Regions from separate parts of the Pantoea ananatis PA13 genome, predicted to be linked through region 4. Evidence: riboswitches for the same ligand, from Rfam matches in the RefSeq annotation. Region 4 holds a riboswitch; each other region holds the start of a gene.
The links. Region 4 has a riboswitch for thiamine pyrophosphate ahead of thiC (phosphomethylpyrimidine synthase ThiC). Riboswitches for the same ligand answer to the same signal wherever they lie in the genome.
Positions count from the first base shown of each region.

Region 1 (4,469 bases), 630 kb from region 4:
CATCCAGACCATTTACGATCACCGCCAGCAGCGGCGGCAGCAGCAGCAGCAGGGCGAAAAAGATGATGGCGGCGTCGCTGACGCGGGCCAGCGTGGAATCCTGAGGATCGCGCCAGCCGTGCAGTTGCGGGCTACCCGCCGGAATGGCGTTGCTGAAGCGCTGGCTGAGGAGCACCAGCACCAGGCAGCAGCTGAGCTGAATCAGCGCCAGGAGCGCCGCGCGGCCCGGATCGTAGTCATAGCTTAACGCCTGGAAGATGGCCAGTTCGATGGTGGTCGCCTGCGGCCCGCCACCCAGCGATAGCACGGTGGCAAAACTGGCAAAACAGAGCATAAAGATTAATGCCCCGGTGGGCAGGAGCTGGCGGCGCAGCCAGGGCCATTCAAGCAGCCGGAAATGATGCCAGCCACGTATGTTCAGTTGGGCAGCAAGCTGACGCTGTTCGGCAGGAATGCTTTCCAGCGCCTGCAGCATCAGGCGCGTGGCCAGCGGCAGGTTGAAAAACACATGGGCCAGTAAAATTCCCTGAAGCCCGTAAGGCGAGAAGTGATAGTCCACGCCAAGCCAGGCGCAAAGCTGCGCCAGCCAGCCCACCCGACCATAGACGGTGAGCAGGCCGAATACGGCCACCAGCACGGGCAGAACCAGCGTCATGGCGCACAGGCGCAGCAACACCTGACGTCCGGGAAAGCGCCGCCGATAAAGGGCTCGGGACAGTGGAATGGCCGGCAGCAAGGAGAGCAGGGCGGACAGCAGCGCCTGCTTAAACGAAAAGCCAATAACATGATGCAGGTACGTATCCTGCAGGACAGACCGCCAGTCGGTCGCTGGCGCCGCCATCCACAGTGCTGTGAAGGCCAGCAGCGCCACGCTGCAGAGCAGCAGCGTGGCGAGCGAACCCGGAATCAGCCAGAAAGGGATTAACGGCTGACGGCGCGTTGCCATTGGCTAACCCATTGCGAACGGTGGCTGGCAACCTCTTCCGGTGAAAACTGCAATGTTGTCTTCGGCACGCTGAGCGAGGCAAACCCGGCGGGCAGGTCAGTTTTGATCACCGGATACATCCAGTTCCCGGTAGGGATGGTGTTCTGAAAGGCTGGCGTAACCATGAATTGCATAAACTGTTCTGCCAGTTTGGGCTGCTTGCTGTTCGCCAGTCGGGCGGCCACCTCAACCTGCAGATAGTTGCCTTCGGCGAAGGATGCCGCAGCATAGTTATCTTTTTTCTCTTCAATGATGTGATAAGCCGGTGACGTGGTATAGCTCAGCACCAGATCGCTCTCGCCTTTAAGAAACAGGCCGTAGGCTTCACTCCAGCCTTTGGTGACCGTGACGGTTTTCTTCGCCAGCTTTTGCCAGGCCTCAGGCGCGTTGTCCCCGTAAACCTTTTGCATCCACAGCAGCAGGCCAAGGCCTGGCGTGCTGGTGCGAGGATCTTCATAAATCACGCGCCATTTCTCTGGGCTTTCGACCAGTTCTTTCAGGCTTGTAGGGGGATTTTTTAGCGTGTTTTTGTTGTACACGAATGCGAAATAACCGTAATCGAACGGCACAAAGGTGGTGTCCTTCCAGCCGCCGGGCACCTGCAGCTCACGGGTATCCACGTCGCTTTTGGCAAACAGGCCGGTTTGCTGCGCGGCCTGCAGAAGGTTGTTATCCAGGCCTAGTACCACATCGGCCTTTGTGTTCTTGCCTTCCATACGTACACGGTTCAGCAGCGAAACACCGTCTTCCAGCGCGACAAATTTCAGCTCGCAACCGCACTGGGCTTCAAAGGCTTTTTTGACGGCCGGACCCGGCCCCCAGTCAGCGGAAAAGGCGTCGTAGGTGTAAACCGTCAGGACAGGTTTGGCCGCAAAGACCGGGGCAGAAAGTAACAGCAGCACGGGCAGGACGTTTTTTAACACTTTGCGCTCCTAGGGCGGCAGGGTTGAGTCGCAAAGGATCTGAGCAAAACAACCTCTCAAATCCCTACGTCGGTATTAACCGATTCAGGTTCGACGGGTATTTCTCAGCGCCCTGACACTGTGGAAAGGGGCACCCCGTTGAGAACGCCACATTCTAGTCATTAAATGCGCAAGGGGAAAGGCTCACAGCGTAGGCGGGGCAAACCAGGCGGATTTAAAATCAAACCAGCCCAATGTATTCATCCGCACGCCGCGCATACTGCGCTGGCCCTCCAGCAGCAGCCAGTGATGAAACAGCGGATGAAGCCAGCTATTTTCCACCAGATATTTACCCCATTCAGCGAGGGAGAGCGTTTTTTCACGCCAGCGCGTGGCATCCTGCTGCCAGTTAACAGGCAGACAGTGCTGCATCAACGGCGTTTCGTATAACAGGGCAAACAGGGAATATTCGAGGGGCAGGGTAAAATTGACGCTGCCCAGCCAGATATCACTCTCGCCTTCGCCCTGATGCCAGCTTTCGTAACTGACTTCCCGGGTGTTCAACGTAACGCCCTGTTCTGCCAGCAACGGACGTAAGGCATCCGTAATACTGACATGCTCAATATGCTGGTTATACCAGGTTAACGTCAGGCTCGTGAGGCCCGCCGGTTTGTCCACTGGGGTCAGATCGCGGCGATGGTGCCAGCGGGGTAGCAGGCCGTAAGCCGGGAACCAGTAGCGCTGATAACCCCTGCCCGCATTATTGAGGAGTGCAATCGGGTTAAGCAGGTCGCTGAGCCAGCGTCGAATGTCTCGATCGGCCATTTTTTCTGAACGCTGATCGAACAGTAAATAGTAGCAACCTTCTTCAAGCCGGCTCTCTTCCTGTTTCTCATCGGCTTTTTCGCCCTGCAGGCGAACCCCTGCATAAACCAGCTCGTCACTGATCTCTGGCAGTACCCACACCGACACATCATCGATCAGCGCGCGATAGCCAAAGTAGTCGTCAAACGCTTCTATCTTCAACTGGCTGTGCTGATTACGGACGACCCGATAAGGACCTGTTCCCACAGGTTGACGGGCAAAATCGCGAATTTCAGGCCATTCCCGTGGCAGAATCATGGCGCTGACGCTGCCCAGCAGCCAGGGCAGCCAGCTGTCGGGCTGATCCAGATAGATATCCAGGGTCCAGGGGGCCGGTGAGTCGAGCCGTTGGATATGAGAAAACAGGGGATACTGACGCAGGCGTTCCAGGCTTGCGATCACATCGGCCATGTCCAGCTCCCGGCCATGATGAAAACGAATGGCAGGACGTAAATAAAAGCGCCAGTGGAGATCGGATGTTTGCTGCCAGTGATGGGCGATATCGGCCTCGATTTCCCCCTTTTCCTCATTTATGCGCGTCAGGCCGCTAAAGATCTGGCGGGCAATATGGGTTTCCGAACGGCGCAGGGGCGAACCGGGTAACAGATTCAGCAGAGGGCGATAATAGAGGACGCGCAAAATATGTTTGCCCTGGCGGAAGCTCCGCCCCAGGTGGGCGCTGATCATCTGTCTGACCTGATCTTTATCCCCCACCAGCTGGACTAACTGATCGATACGATCCTGCTCCAGAAGATCTTCGGCACGCTGCTGCTGCAGCGCCAGCCCGGTGTAGCAGAAGGTCATCAGGGAACGTTTGCCCCGTCCGGCTTCGGCCTGCCAGGTGAGCCAGCCAGCCGCTTGCATTCTGTTGAGCAGGTTTCGCATATGGCGACGCGAACAGTGCAGCAAATCAGCCAGTTCGCCCAGGGTTGTTTCCTGTGGTTGTCCCTGGCAATTTTGCCACAGACGAATGAACTGCTGCTTCAGACGTGATGACGACATAAAAGAGGAACTCCCTGATAAAGGTGCTCTGTTTTTCTTACCCCATTTTAGAGGCAATCTTTCCTGTATTGGAAGAGCGGGAGGCATTCAGTAATGAATGGCGCTCTGACATGGACTGGCAGCGATGTCTGTCCCTTCTGAGTAGTGTGTTACGATTTCGCCAGCAGGGTTATTCTGCTGGTTTTTTTTACGTTGTAGGTTTGGGTCGGGGTTCCATTGTTCCCGTTTCTCCCGTTGTTCTGTCAGGGATAAGGCATGAAATCTTTGTTATCGTTCTCGCGCCGTTTCAATCCGGTCTTTTTGGCTTTTATGGTGACCGCCTTTATCCTCGGCGTGGCCGGTGCGCTGCAGGCGCCGACGCTGAGCCTGTTTTTATCGCGAGAAGTACAGGTGCCACCGCTGTGGGTCGGGCTGTTTTTTACCATCAATGCCATCGCCGGCATTGTGGTCAGCATGATGATCGCAAAGCGCTCCGACAGCGTTGGCGATCGGCGGAATATCATCTTAGTGTGCTGTATCCTTGCCCTGGCAAACGCCATACTGTTCGCGTTTACCCGCCATTACCTGACGCTGATAACGCTGGGCGTGCTGTTATCGTCGCTGGCGAACGTCGCCATGCCGCAGCTCTTTGCGCTGGCGCGAGAATATGCCGACAGTTCCTCGCGCGAAGTGGTGATGTTCAGTTCCATTATGCGCGCTCAGGTGTCGCTGGCGTG
Region 1 is NC_017554.1:3,785,194-3,789,662, reverse strand. It holds gene thiP (thiamine/thiamine pyrophosphate ABC transporter permease ThiP) at 1-946, opposite strand, end outside; gene thiB (thiamine ABC transporter substrate binding subunit) at 922-1,908, opposite strand; TPP riboswitch at 1,952-2,056, opposite strand; gene sgrR (HTH-type transcriptional regulator SgrR) at 2,092-3,753, opposite strand; gene PAGR_RS17965 (MFS transporter) at 4,009-4,469, shown strand, end outside.
Region 1: another riboswitch for thiamine pyrophosphate. It lies ahead of thiB (thiamine ABC transporter substrate binding subunit); the one in region 4 lies ahead of thiC (phosphomethylpyrimidine synthase ThiC).

Region 2 (4,469 bases), 1.8 Mb from region 4:
TGGACGAAAAAGGCGAGCCCATCGAGATCCGCGATCCGCTGAACGCACAACTGGCCACTTGCGTAGCGGAAAGTGATGACGGTGAAGCTCGCGTGCGGGCGTTACTCAACATCAGCAGGGTATTTGGCGACGATCTTGCTAAAAACGATGCGCTGGTGAAACAACTTACCGCCTGTTACCTGCAGCTTGCCGCTCAGGGAGCCCGTGCCAGCGTTCAGCAGGCCATTGCCGGTCCTGAGGTCTGATGCGATCGCCTGATGCCAGGCCGAAGATAAAACGGACAGCGATATGACACTTTCTTACACCATTACCACCAGCGAACCGGTGAATCAGCAGGTTTACCGCTATCTGCGCCGCGATATCGTGACGTGCGTAATTCAGCCTGGTGCACTGCTCTCGGAAAAAGAGGTTTCCACCCGGTTCAACCTCTCACGTCAGCCGGTGCGGGAAGCCTTTATCAAGCTCGCGGAAGCCGGTCTGGTTCAGATCCTGCCGCAGCGCGGCACCTTTGTGCGCAGGATCTCGGCTAAACGGGTCGAAGATGGTCGTTTCATTCGTGAGGCCGTGGAGATTGCCGTGGTCCGTCGCGCTGCTGAGGAAATCGCAGAGTCAGGGCTGATGGCGCTGGAGCATAACCTGCAACTGCAACGCATCACCGCTGCCCGTGGCGATAGCCAGATGTTCTTAAGCCTGGACGATGAGTTTCATCGCCTCATCGCTGAGAGCATCGGCTGTCCACTGGCGTGGGAAACGGTTGAAAACATCAAAGCCACCATGGATCGGGTACGCTATTTAACCCTGAATGACGTTGCGCCCGCCGAAACCCTGATAGAACAGCATGATGCTATTTTTGCGGCGCTGAAGGCAAACGATCCCGTCAAGGCTGAGGCGGCGTTGCGCCATCATTTGCAGGCCATGATGTTTTCGATCACCCCAGTCATCAAGCAAAACAGCGCCTGGTTTGAAGAGGATTAACGCCTTGCCAGTCTGCAAGGCGAAACACGATGGGCTACCACCACTGATGGAAATGGTGCACCGGCCCAATCCCGTTGCCCACTTCCAGCGAATCTGCCGCCAGTAATGCCTGCTGCAGCCAGGCTTTCGCTTCACTGATCGTCGCTTCCCAGCTGTCATGCCGGGGACGTAAGGCCGCGAGCGCGGCGGACAGTGTACAGCCAGTGCCGTGCGTATGACGCGTGTTTACCCGCACGCTGCTAAAGCGCTGACGCCCTGCCCGGGTCAGCAGCCAGTCCGGGCTTTCATCACCATCGAGATGACCGCCTTTCATCAGCACTGCCTGGCAGCCCAGCGCCAGTAGCGCTTCGCCCTGGGTGAGCATCTCATCTTCATTGAGGGCAACCTGGCATCCCAGCAGTGCAGCGGCTTCGGGCAGGTTTGGCGTAATCAATGACACCTGTGGCAATAAACGATCTCGCACACAGGCAATCGCATCCGGATTCAGCAGGGCATCGCCGCTTTTAGCCACCATCACCGTATCCAGCACCACAAAGGGAATTTCCCGCCGCTGCAGGCCATGGGCCACCCGCTCGACAATTTCTGTTTCAGACAGCATGCCAATCTTCGCACTGTCGATGCGCACATCATCCAGCACCGAGTCCAGCTGGGCGGTCACAAACTCTGGCGCAACAGGGTATACCGACTGCACGCCGCAGGTATTCTGCGCCACCAGCGCCGTGATCACACTGGTACCGTAAGCGCCCAGTGCAGAGAAGGTTTTCAGATCGGCCTGGATACCGGCCCCGCCGCTGGGATCGGTCCCCGCAATCGTCAGGGCATTAATGCGTTTCATCAGGTGCCTCCAGCGTCCAGAGTGCATCCAGGAAAGCAGGCGCAAAGCTACCCGGTCCATCTGCATCCTGCGCGGCCTTTTCTCCAGCCAGCGCCATCACCCGACAGGCGCAGGCGATGTTGATCAGTCGGTCACCTGTCAAACAGGCAAAGGCCGCAACCACCGCTGAAAGCGCACAGCCGGTGCCGACCACCCGCGTCATTAACGGCGAGCCGCCCGTAATCGCCCAAGTGCGCTGCCCATCGGTGACATAGTCTACTTCGCCGGTTACGACGACACAGGTATCAAAGGCTTTTGCCAGCTGTTGGGCTGCCTGCAGTGCGGCTTCGGCCGAATGCAGGCTGTCAACACCGCGTCCGCCTTCTGCCTGCTGCGCCAGCGCCAGAATCTCTGAGGCATTGCCGCGAACCACTGCAGGCGACTGCGCGAGTAGCTGCTTGCAAAACGCGGTGCGCAGCGTCAGCGCGCCGACCGCCACCGGATCCAGTGTCCAGGGCGTGCCCGCCTGGTTTGCTGCAAGCACCGCAGCCTGCATCGCTTGCTTACGATCGTGGGTTAGCGTACCGACATTGATAAGCAGCGCATCGGCAACCGCGCTAAACTGCGCCGCTTCTTCAGCGTCGATGACCATGGCCGGAGAGGCATTAAGGGCGAGTAAAACGTTAGCCGTTAGCGTTTGCACCACATCGTTGGTCATACAGTGCACCAGCGGTGACTGACGGCGAAATTGTTGCAGAATGGGCGCGCATTGCGCATCAGAAAGGTGTTGCGGTTGATGTGTCATCATAACTCCCAACCGGCGGACAAGAAGGCGAATGCGGTCAGGCATCAGACTTCCCTACGCTGGCATTATCCAGATCAGGTAATACGGGTTTTTCTCAGCCTTCACAAAGAAGGGCACCCCGAGTCGTGTTACGAACAAAAGCTTAAGTAAGCGCTCTGATTTAAGCAAGGCTCTTATTATTTTTTCGATTTGATATGCAAAGCTTTTGCATGATCTCGATCAACCACCAACTTCACAAAAAAAGGCTTAATGCTGCGGGCTCTAAATTTGCACGTAATAGCCGCGAAAGCCGTTTCGCTATTTAACAATAATATTCGCCCCTGTTACATCATCTATTAATAAATTAAACCTGCCAAAAACATCGCACCCTAAAAGTAAACGCATAAACGTAAAAAACAAATAAACAGAGCACTTCATACTTTACAGGAAGCATGATGCGATTCTTAGCGCTTATTCCTCATCGTCACCGATGGACCGACATTAGTATCACCCGTCAGGGTGCGGTTTCTCCTTCTGGCCGATATTATTATTCCACCTATCTTTCTGCCCGCTGCCAACGTTGCGATACGGTTATCCATCGGGTTTATTACCGCGATATCAGTGATGATCAGGCGCGTCGCTGGCTGGGATGATCTGGCTGACCGCGCGCCCTGTTTTGCCAGGTTACGTGGTTGAAGCAATTTGATAGTCTTGCGGTTACTGAGTCACTGGATTGCTTACACTTATGCCATTCCTGCTGGATACACTAGGACACCAGATCTACCTTTCCGCCCCGCTATTTATCCTGATTTTTCTGGGATTCTGCCTTATCCGGTTTGGCAGATGGCCCGTTACCGTCAGCGAAGGCATGAACCGTTTTGTGTTCAATGTCGCCCTGCCCTGCATGCTGTTTCGCATCATGAGTGATTTTTATAACAGTCCACCGGTCGATGTACGCCTGCTGCTGGCGTTTTTTGGCAGTTGCCTGTTGGTCTTCATTGTGGGACGGATTGTCGCATCGCGCCTGTTTCAGTTGGATGGCGTAGCCGGATCGGTTTTTGCCCTGGGCGGCGTGTTCTCGAACAACGTGATGCTGGGGATTCCGGTTGCTACCGTCCTGCTTGGCCAAGCGGCACTCCCCTCCGTCGCGCTGGTGCTGGTGTTTAACAGCCTGATTCTCTGGACCTTGCTGACGGTATCGGTGGAGTGGTCCAAACAGGGCAGTTTCTCACTGGGGGGCTTTAAACGAACCTTGATCAGCGTGCTGAAAAACCCATTAATCATCGGTATTTTGTCCGGCACGACCTGGAGTCTGCTACAGAGGCCGCTTCCCGTTATTGCCGCTGAACCCTTACGCATGCTGGCATCGATTGCCGCGCCTCTGTCCCTGATTACCCTTGGCATGAGCCTGGCGCACTACCGGATTCGGGAAGGCTTAAAAGAGAGTTACACCATCTGTGCGTTGAAACTGATTCTGCAACCGCTGTGCGTCTGGGCTATTGCCTGGCTGACCGGGTTACCTGCGCTGGAAAGCAAAGTGGTGGTGCTGCTGGGATCCATGGCGGTGGGCGTGAACGTCTATCTGATGTCGCAGAAATTTAATGTGATAACCGGACCGACGGCCGCGAGCATGCTGTTTTCCACGCTTTTTGCTGCCATTACTACACCGTTATGGATGATGCTGATGACGCTGGCCGGATATTAAAAAGCCCCGCAACACAGGTTACAGGGCTTTCGTCTTACGCGTAAAACTTAGTGCGCAGGCTGGGTGCGAATCAGGTAATCAAACGCGCTCAGTGAGGCTTTTGATCCTTCACCGCTGGCGATGATGATCTGCTTATAAGGAACGGTGGTGCAGTCCCCTGCGGCGAAAACGCCTTTCAGGCTGGTTTCGCA
Region 2 is NC_017554.1:1,637,975-1,642,443, reverse strand. It holds gene PAGR_RS07755 (mannitol dehydrogenase family protein) at 1-245, shown strand, start outside; gene PAGR_RS07750 (GntR family transcriptional regulator) at 289-975, shown strand; gene thiD (bifunctional hydroxymethylpyrimidine kinase/phosphomethylpyrimidine kinase) at 1,010-1,810, opposite strand; gene thiM (hydroxyethylthiazole kinase) at 1,797-2,597, opposite strand; TPP riboswitch at 2,629-2,725, opposite strand; gene PAGR_RS07735 (hypothetical protein) at 3,029-3,226, shown strand; gene PAGR_RS07730 (AEC family transporter) at 3,319-4,278, shown strand; gene ahpF (alkyl hydroperoxide reductase subunit F) at 4,326-4,469, opposite strand, start outside.
Region 2: another riboswitch for thiamine pyrophosphate. It lies ahead of thiM (hydroxyethylthiazole kinase); the one in region 4 lies ahead of thiC (phosphomethylpyrimidine synthase ThiC).

Region 3 (4,469 bases), on a different replicon from region 4:
TCCACCCGCGCCAACCACTAAGACGCGGGCAGCGGACAAAGCCTGCTGCCCCTGCTCGCCCACTTCTGGCAGCATTGTCTGTCGTTGATAACGTGCCATCTCTGCTCCTTAGCGAAATTGCGCCAGGCCGAAAACGGGCGTAGAGGCGGCAGCCATGTCGCGACGCTCCATCATGCCAGCCTGACGTGCCTGATATCCCGCTTCAATGGCGCGCGCAAATGCGCCAGCCATGCGAACCGGATCGCTGGATTTCGCCACGGCGGTATTCAACAGCACAGCATCAAACCCCAATTCCATCGCCTGAGCCGCCTGGCTCGGCGCACCGATCCCGGCATCAATAATCAGTGGAACGTCCTTAAACCAGGCACGCATCGTCCGTAAGCCCTCGATATTGCGTAATCCCTGGCCTGAGCCGATAGGCGCCCCCCACGGCATCAGCACTTCACAGCCCGCGTCCAGCAGTTTCTCGCCCACAATCAGATCTTCTGTGGTGTAAGGGAAAACGTGGAAACCCTCTGCACACAAAATACGTGCTGCTTCGACGAGGGCAAAGGGATCGGGCTGTAAGGTATCGGCATGACCGATCACCTCAAGCTTGATCCAGGACGTGGCAAACAATTCCCGCGCCATATGCGCAGTCGTCACGGCTTCTTTCACCGTGTGGCAGCCTGCGGTATTGGGTAAAACGCGTTTATTTAAGGTTTTCAGGAGATCGCGAAAGGCTCCGCCCTGGCTTCCTTCACGACGCAGACTCACCGTAATAATCTCGGCGCCGGATGCGCCAACGGCCTGTTGCAGAATATCCGGCGAGGGATAACCTGCAGTGCCCAGTAAAAAACGTGACTGTCCGCTAAAGTCATAAAACATCGTTAGCCTCCCTGCATCGGCGATAACACTTCAAGACGACAACCCGCCACAAGCGGCTCTGAGGAATAGCGCTCCCGAGGAACAAATTCGCCATTCACGGCACTGGCGACACAGCCAGCATCGATATGTTGTTCCACGAGTAATTCAGCCAGCGTGCGGGCTTCGGTTTCAATAGCAAGGCCGTTCAGTTCTATTTTCATCGCACTCCCTCGGACGTCAGTTGTTGCATAAGCTTCTCGGCCATCATCGGGGCCAGCAGGAAGCCGTGACGGTACATGCCGTTAATGGAAAAAATGCCATTTTCATAACGCACTTCGGGCAGATTGTGGCGGTAAGCCGGACGCAAACCTGTGCCGCTTTCAATAATGCGTGCTTCGGCGAGGGCGGGATGGATGCTGTAGGCTGCGCTTAACAGTTCCATCATAGCGCGCGCGCTGATTGGGCTGTCATCCTGGCTTTCGACCATGGTCGCGCCCAGCATAAAATGCCCCTGAGCCCTGGGCACCAGATAACAGGGAAAACGCGGGTGCAGCAGGCGAACAGGACGGGAAAACGTTATTTCGTCGGTGTGGAGAATAACCATTTCACCGCGCACGGCACGCAATTCCGGTTGGGATTGCCGGGCATGAATACCCCGGCAATCGATAATTTTCCCGCTGGGTTTACACGGGTGAAACCGGACCCCCGCATTCAGTAAACGCGTTTGTAATTGTTGCATTGCCAGCCGGGGATCAAGATGACCTTCTGCGGCAAAGAACAAGCCACGGGCAAAACGGTCTTCCAGCGCAGGTTCAATCTCTGCCGGCGTCACCCACTGATGTGATGAGGTCATGTTAGCGAAACGCGTTAACTCAGCACTGTCGCGCGGGGGCGCAATCACCAGGGTACCCTGCTGTTCCACGCCGCTGACCCTGGCCGACCACCATGCCGCAGCATACTGACCCCAGTCAACGACCTGCTGTGGCGCACTTTCCGCTTCGCACCAGGGCGCCAGCATACCGCCAGCCCAGTGCGATGCCGCGCGGCAGTCCGGTAAGGTAATGATTTCGACAGGTTCACCTTGCTCCGCCAGTAGCGTGGCGATACACAATCCGGACACGCCGCTGCCGAGCACTGACCAGCGGCTCATTGCCAGCCAACCTGACAGGATAACATCAGAAACAGGATTTTCACTTTGGCCTCTCTGTTAACAGTCAGAGACCCGTGATACAAGAAGGGAAAAAGCATGAGCCCGACAAAAGCAGACTCTGCGGCAAGTATCTGCCTGGGGCAAAGATACCCGTCTTCCTACGCCAGTATCAACTGGGTCAGGTTCTAAGGGTCGCTAAGCCGCGCATTGCGCTATTAGCCTCTCAGTCTCTTTGGCGAGACTCCCCTGACGGGTTCTAGTTTTATTTTAAGCCGCGCCTTACGTCAAGGCTGATGCAGCAATTTGTCGTTAGCGACTAAGGCACATTCAGGTAACGCAGCAGAGCGGTCATACAGGCTGCGCCCAAAATGATGGCGATCAGCGGCGCCCTGCGCCAGGCGAGAAAAATGGCAAACGACACGCCCAGCAGCCTTGCCATCCCGGCAAAATGCTGACCTTCGAACAACGTGGTGGTGGCTGCAACGGCCAGTAACAGTACCGTGGCCGCATCGGATAACACATTTTGCGTGCGCTCACTGACAGGCAACCGGTTACCCAGTTTGACGCCCGCATAACGAATGGCATAGGTTCCGGCAGCCAGCAAGGCAATGCCTGCAACTATCATCGGATGATTCATTTACGCGATCTCCACGTAAGCAGCCCTAACAACGAAAACAGAACAGGCATCCCTGCTGGAACAAATGGCGTGACCGCCAGCGACAGCACGGCGCCGGTAGCAGCAGGAATGCGGGTTCGGGGTTTGCGTAACGCCGGGAAGATGAGTGCGATAAGAATGGCGGGAAACACGGCATCCAGACCGATGACGGAAATATTCGGGATAAACTGGCCAATCGCGGCCCCGAGCATGACGGTGAACGGCCAGATCAATCCGATACCGATGCCGCACAGCCAAAACGCACTGCGGCGTTGAGCCATCTGCGGCTGAGAGATGCCGAACACCACACTTTCATCGTTCATAATGTGACAGCCGAGCGCCCCCCGCCAGCCTCTGCCCACTAAGTCTTTAACCGCAATGCCAAAGGGAAGATGGCGGGCGTTGACCAGCAAACCTGCCGCCGCCGCGGTTAACGGACTGCCACCGCCGGCAACGATGCCAATAAATAAGAATTCCGATGCGCCAGCCAGCACCAGCGTTGATAACGCCAGCGGTACCCAAAACGGAAAGCCATCAGCAGTGGCGAGCGACCCGTAAGACAGGCCGACAATGCCATCTGCGATACAGACCAGAAAAATTGCTTTTATAACGCCTTTATCCAGCGTGAATTTTTTTGCCAGCATCAACATCGAATCCCATAACGAACGATAAATCCATTATAATGAACATCGGATATGCATTACAAGACGAACGATACGTTCATTTTAACGAACAGGAAAAGTGATGAGCACGCCCATTGATATCATTGCCCGAGGTTTAGTAAGAGAACGCCAGCGTGCCGGCCTGACGCTGGCTGAAGTTGCTCGCCGGGCGGGGATTGCAAAATCGACCCTGTCTCAGCTTGAAGCCGGTAACGGCAATCCGGGTATTGAGACGTTGTGGTCGCTGTGTGTCGCGCTCAATATTCCATTTGCACGCCTGATGGAGCCGGAAACGAACCGGTTACAGGTTATTCGCCGCGGAGAAGGCCCCACGGTGGCTGCTGAGCAGGCTGATTACAAAGCCGTCTTACTGGCAACCTGTCCACCGGGCGCACGACGGGATATCTATCTGCTGCACATACAGCCCGGAAGCGAACGCTGCTCACAGCCGCATTCACCGAATACCATCGAACATTTAATTTTGACGCAAGGGCGCGCAGAGGTTGGGCCGGTTGATTCACCCGTTGAGCTTGAGGTAGGCGATTACATCAGCTACCCGGGCGACACTGAGCATATTTTTCGTGCGCTTGAGCCAGATACGCTGGCTGTGCTGGTCATGGAGCATGTGTGAAGGCAGGTTTCCCTGCCTTCGGTTAAATACAGACTTCCTGGGCTATTGCGGCGCTCTGGCTGAGGGAAGCCAGTGAGATAACACGATGCGCGCTTTTCTCCAGTAAGGCGAGATCGTGGCTGACCAGCAAAATGGCGCAGCGTTGCTGTGTTGCCAGTTCGCTAATCAACGCCAGCGTCTGCTGCTGAACGACAGGATCCAGGCGCGACGTCGGCTCATCCGCGAATAAAAACACAGGGTCCAGTAACATCACCCTGAGCAGTGAAAAGCGCTGAAGCTCGCCGCCTGACAAACCTGAAGCCGGACGGTTCAGCAACGCGTGCGCTAATCCCAGTTGTGCCATCAGTTCATCACGTCGTTTCACCGTGGCGTGGTTCAGCCGCAGAACATCATCGATAACTCTGGCCATCGCGATGTCAGGTGGAAATATGGCTGAGGGATCCTGATAAAGTTTTTGGTAACGTAACCTACTGGCAGCCCCTGGACGCACGACCTTGCCCGAATCGGGCGTTATCAAACCGCATA
Region 3 is NC_017553.1:268,778-273,246, forward strand. It holds gene PAGR_RS22730 (HesA/MoeB/ThiF family protein) at 1-99, opposite strand, end outside; gene PAGR_RS22735 (thiazole synthase) at 109-867, opposite strand; gene thiS (sulfur carrier protein ThiS) at 870-1,067, opposite strand; gene PAGR_RS22745 (FAD-dependent oxidoreductase) at 1,064-1,996, opposite strand; TPP riboswitch at 2,135-2,254, opposite strand; gene PAGR_RS22750 (AzlD domain-containing protein) at 2,313-2,633, opposite strand; gene PAGR_RS22755 (AzlC family ABC transporter permease) at 2,630-3,301, opposite strand; gene PAGR_RS22760 (helix-turn-helix domain-containing protein) at 3,396-3,944, shown strand; gene PAGR_RS22765 (ABC transporter ATP-binding protein) at 3,967-4,469, opposite strand, start outside.
Region 3: another riboswitch for thiamine pyrophosphate. It lies ahead of PAGR_RS22745 (FAD-dependent oxidoreductase); the one in region 4 lies ahead of thiC (phosphomethylpyrimidine synthase ThiC).

Region 4 (4,469 bases):
GGGCCGCACATAGAGCAGAAGTGGGCCACCTTACCGGACTCCTGCGGCAGGGTTTCATCGTGGTAAGCCCGGGCCGTATGCGGATCCAGTGCAAGATTAAACTGGTCTTCCCAGCGAAACTCAAAACGTGCTTTGGACATCGCATTGTCGCGGATTTGCGCGCCCGGATGACCCTTGGCCAGATCGGCTGCGTGCGCGGCGATCTTGTACGTGATTAAGCCCTGTTTAACATCTTCCTTGTTTGGCAGACCTAAATGCTCTTTGGGCGTGACGTAGCACAGCATGGCGCAGCCGAACCAGCCAATCATCGCGGCACCAATGCCGGAGGTAAAGTGATCGTAACCCGGAGCAATATCAGTGGTGAGGGGGCCCAGAGTGTAAAACGGCGCTTCATGGCAATGTTCCAGTTGTTCGGTCATGTTGCGACGGATCATTTGCATGGGAATATGGCCGGGGCCCTCAATCATCACCTGCACGTCGTATTCCCAGGCAACTTTCGTCAGCTCACCTAAGGTGTGCAGTTCCGCAAACTGCGCTTCGTCATTGGCATCCTGAATCGATCCCGGACGCAGGCCGTCACCCAGTGATAATGAGATGTCGTAGGCCGCACAAATTTCACAGATGTCGCGGAAGTGCTCATACAGGAAGCTCTCTCTGTGATGCGACAGGCACCACTTCGCCATAATGGAACCACCACGCGAGACAATCCCAGTCAGGCGTTTCGCGGTCATGGGCACATAGCGCAGCAGCACGCCTGCATGAATCGTAAAATAATCCACACCCTGCTCGGCCTGTTCCAGCAATGTGTCGCGGAAAATTTCCCAGTTCAGATCTTCTGCCACACCGTTAACTTTCTCAAGCGCCTGATAGATCGGTACCGTACCGATAGGCACCGGGCTGTTACGCAAAATCCATTCACGGGTTTCGTGGATATAGCGGCCGGTGGAAAGATCCATGACGGTATCGGCGCCCCAACGCGTTGACCACACCAGCTTTTCAACCTCTTCTTCAATCGAGGAGGTCACGGCTGAGTTGCCGATATTGGCATTCACTTTCACCAGAAAGTTACGCCCGATGATCATGGGTTCGGATTCGGGATGGTTAATATTTGCCGGAATAATAGCGCGCCCGGCAGCCACTTCCTGACGCACAAACTCAGGGGTAATATTTTCTGGCAGATGGGCGCCAAAGCTGTGCCCCGGATGCTGCTGCAGCAGCACCTCGCCGCGGATGCGTTCCCGGCCCATATTTTCCCGCAGCGCGATAAACTCCATCTCCGGCGTAATTATGCCCCGACGAGCATAATGGAGCTGGGTAACGCAGTGGCCTGCCTTCGCACGGCGTGGTGTGGGCAGGTGTTCAAAACGCAAGTGATCCAGGCCGTCATCGGCCAGCCGCTGTTGCGTGTAGGCAGAGCTGATTTGCACCAGATTTTCGCTGTCATTCCGCTCTTCAATCCAGCGCGCCCGCAGTTTATCCAACCCCCGATGCACGTCGATTTGTGCGGCGGGATCGCCATAGGCACCGGCCGTATCGTAAACCGGAACGGGCTCATTCTCCTCATAAACCGGCGCTTCTTTACTGCCGCTGGTCAGGGTAGGGCTGAGTTGAATTTCCCGCATTGGGACACGGATATCATCGCGGCTGCCGGTAAGCCAGATACGTTTTGAATTAGGGAAGGCGCTGCCGCCCTGAAGAGAGTCAATGAATTCCTGTGCCTGAGCACGTTGTTCGCGACGGGTCGTTTTAGCAGTAGACATAGCAATATTCCAGTAAGAGGGAAGGTTGCTTGTCCGGAGTTCGGAAGGAGTAACGGCACTGCTGACACCATTCGGTGGCGTACCGTATAAATTTACTCTTGTTCCCTTCGCAGGTTCTAACCTGATCAGGTTCCGCGGATCCCGAATTAACGGTCTCAGCCCTTAGGCACTCCGACAAGATGAGGTTTCAACGATTTCGCTACGGCGCCCGCTCGGCTTCACCCGGGAAAAAGGGATAGCATGAACAGCGCCCGTAGATGACGTATCAACCGTAAACACCGACTACGTTCGGCGTTAAACGTAAAGCCCACTCAGCATAAGGGGGCTTTTGGCTAATCACAAGTCTTTTACAATCGATTAGGTTTTAGGCGGGGCGGGCAATTTCGCTGTCGTTAGCCACGGGCGGGGTCAGGTGATTATCCCATGCCATCTGGATGAGTTTGTCCTCAAGCGTAAAGCGTCCTTCCAAGGCTTCTCCGACCTCCGATAGCGCATTCTGAAAGGTGACGTAGTTATCGTCATCGATCGCCTGCTGCAGGTGTCCGTCATACAGCTTCATCAGTTGTTCGGTGTTGGCTTCCAGCGAGGGATAAATCTGCGTTGCTGCCAACAGCGGACTGGTACCGTCCATTTCTCCGATCAGGCGTTGATAGAGGCTGAAGTGGCCGGATGAAAGATAATCGACCAGATTATGGCAAAAGTTATCAAGTGCCTGTTCATCCAGACGCGTCAGTGCCTCTTTCTTTGGCTTGATACCGACCAAATGGTAATAAGAAACCAGTAACTGGCGGCGAGCGGCCAGCCATGAATCGACCAGTTCATTACTGCCACCTACGCGTTTGGTCAGAACGTCTAACTGGTTGAGCATAGTTAACTCCGTATGAGTTATGCACCTTCATATTTCAGATTAGCGATGCGTCAAGTGCGCTTGTTTTCCACGAGCCTGCCGGGGAGAAATAAGCGTGTTGTCGTCTTGCAACCAGAATTATTTGGGTATAGTTGTTCATCTACACACTTAACATCGGGACTTCAGCGTGCGGGTTGACGCTAAGGATGACGAAATAAATGCAATGCGAAATTTCAAGCGTAGACGCTGGATGGTGGATTGTCAGCAGTGAACAAAAAATTTGGTTACCGCAAGGAGACCTGCCTCACGGTAATGCGCAGCATTTTGGCCTGACGGGTCATCAGGGGCGCGTAATTGGCGAATGGCAGGGGGAGAATGTCTGGCTGATTTGCGAAACACGTTCGGAGGATATGCTGTCTTTGCGGCAGTTACTTAACGAAGATCCGGGACTGTTTCAGTTGGCAGGGCGCGGTGTACAGCTGGCCGAATTTTATCGCTCTCACCGCTGGTGTGGCTACTGCGGCCATGAGATGCACGCCAGCAAGCGTGAATTTGCCTGCCTGTGCAGCCACTGCCGTGAACGCTACTATCCACAGATTGCGCCCTGCATTATCGTCGCCATTCGCCGGGGGGACGAGATCCTGCTGGCTAACCATGCGCGCCAGCGTAATAACATTTACACTGTGCTGGCCGGTTTCGTCGAAGTAGGCGAAACCATTGAACAGGCCGTCGCGCGCGAGGTAATGGAAGAGAGCAACGTGCGTGTCAGGAATGTCCGCTATGTCACCTCGCAGCCCTGGCCTTTCCCGCAGTCTCTGATGATGGCGTTTATGGCGGAATATGATGGCGGCGAGTTACAACATGACGGCAAAGAGCTGCTGGACGCCGGATGGTTCCGCTTTGATGCGCTGCCTTTACTGCCGCCGCCCGGTACCGTCGCCCGTCGATTAATTGAAGATACGGTGGCCCTCTGCCGCGCTGAGGCGTGAGAGTGCTACACTACTCGCTTGATACCGAGAGAGTCCTGAGATGAGTGAACTGAAGAACGACCGTTATTTGCGCGCCCTGTTACGCCAGCCTGTAGATGTCACCCCCGTATGGATGATGCGGCAAGCCGGGCGTTATTTGCCGGAATATAAGGCAACGCGCGCCCAGGCAGGCGATTTTATGTCGCTGTGCAAAAATGCCGAACTGGCCTGCGAAGTCACCCTGCAACCCCTGCGTCGCTTTAAGCTGGATGCGGCGATCCTCTTCAGTGATATTCTCACCATCCCTGATGCAATGGGGCTGGGTTTATACTTCGAAACAGGCGAAGGCCCGTGCTTCTCCAACCCGATTACCTGCCGTGCTGATGTCGATCGCCTGCCGGTGCCCGATCCTGAACAGGAGCTGGGTTACGTGATGAATGCGGTACGCACCATCCGTAAAAACCTCAACGGCGAAGTACCATTGATAGGCTTCTCAGGCAGCCCCTGGACGCTGGCGACCTATATGGTTGAAGGGGGAAGCAGCAAAGCCTTCACCAAGATCAAAAAAATGATGTATGCCGAGCCTGCCACGCTGCACGCCATGCTGGATAAGCTGGCCGACAGTGTCATCCTCTATCTTAATGCCCAGATCCGCGCCGGTGCGCAGTCGGTGATGGTCTTTGACACCTGGGGCGGCGTGTTAACCGGGAACGACTATCGTGAGTTCTCGCTTTACTACATGCATAAAATTGTCGACAGCGTGCTTCATGAGAACGAAGGACGTCGTGTGCCCATCACCTTGTTTACCAAGAATGGTGGCCAGTGGCTGGAAGCCATTGCTGAAACGGGCTGTGATGCACTAGGTCTGGACTGGACTATCGATATCAGTGAAGC
Region 4 is NC_017554.1:4,419,511-4,423,979, reverse strand. It holds gene thiC (phosphomethylpyrimidine synthase ThiC) at 1-1,760, opposite strand, end outside; TPP riboswitch at 1,846-1,944, opposite strand; gene PAGR_RS20825 (Rsd/AlgQ family anti-sigma factor) at 2,125-2,628, opposite strand; gene nudC (NAD(+) diphosphatase) at 2,826-3,596, shown strand; gene hemE (uroporphyrinogen decarboxylase) at 3,637-4,469, shown strand, end outside.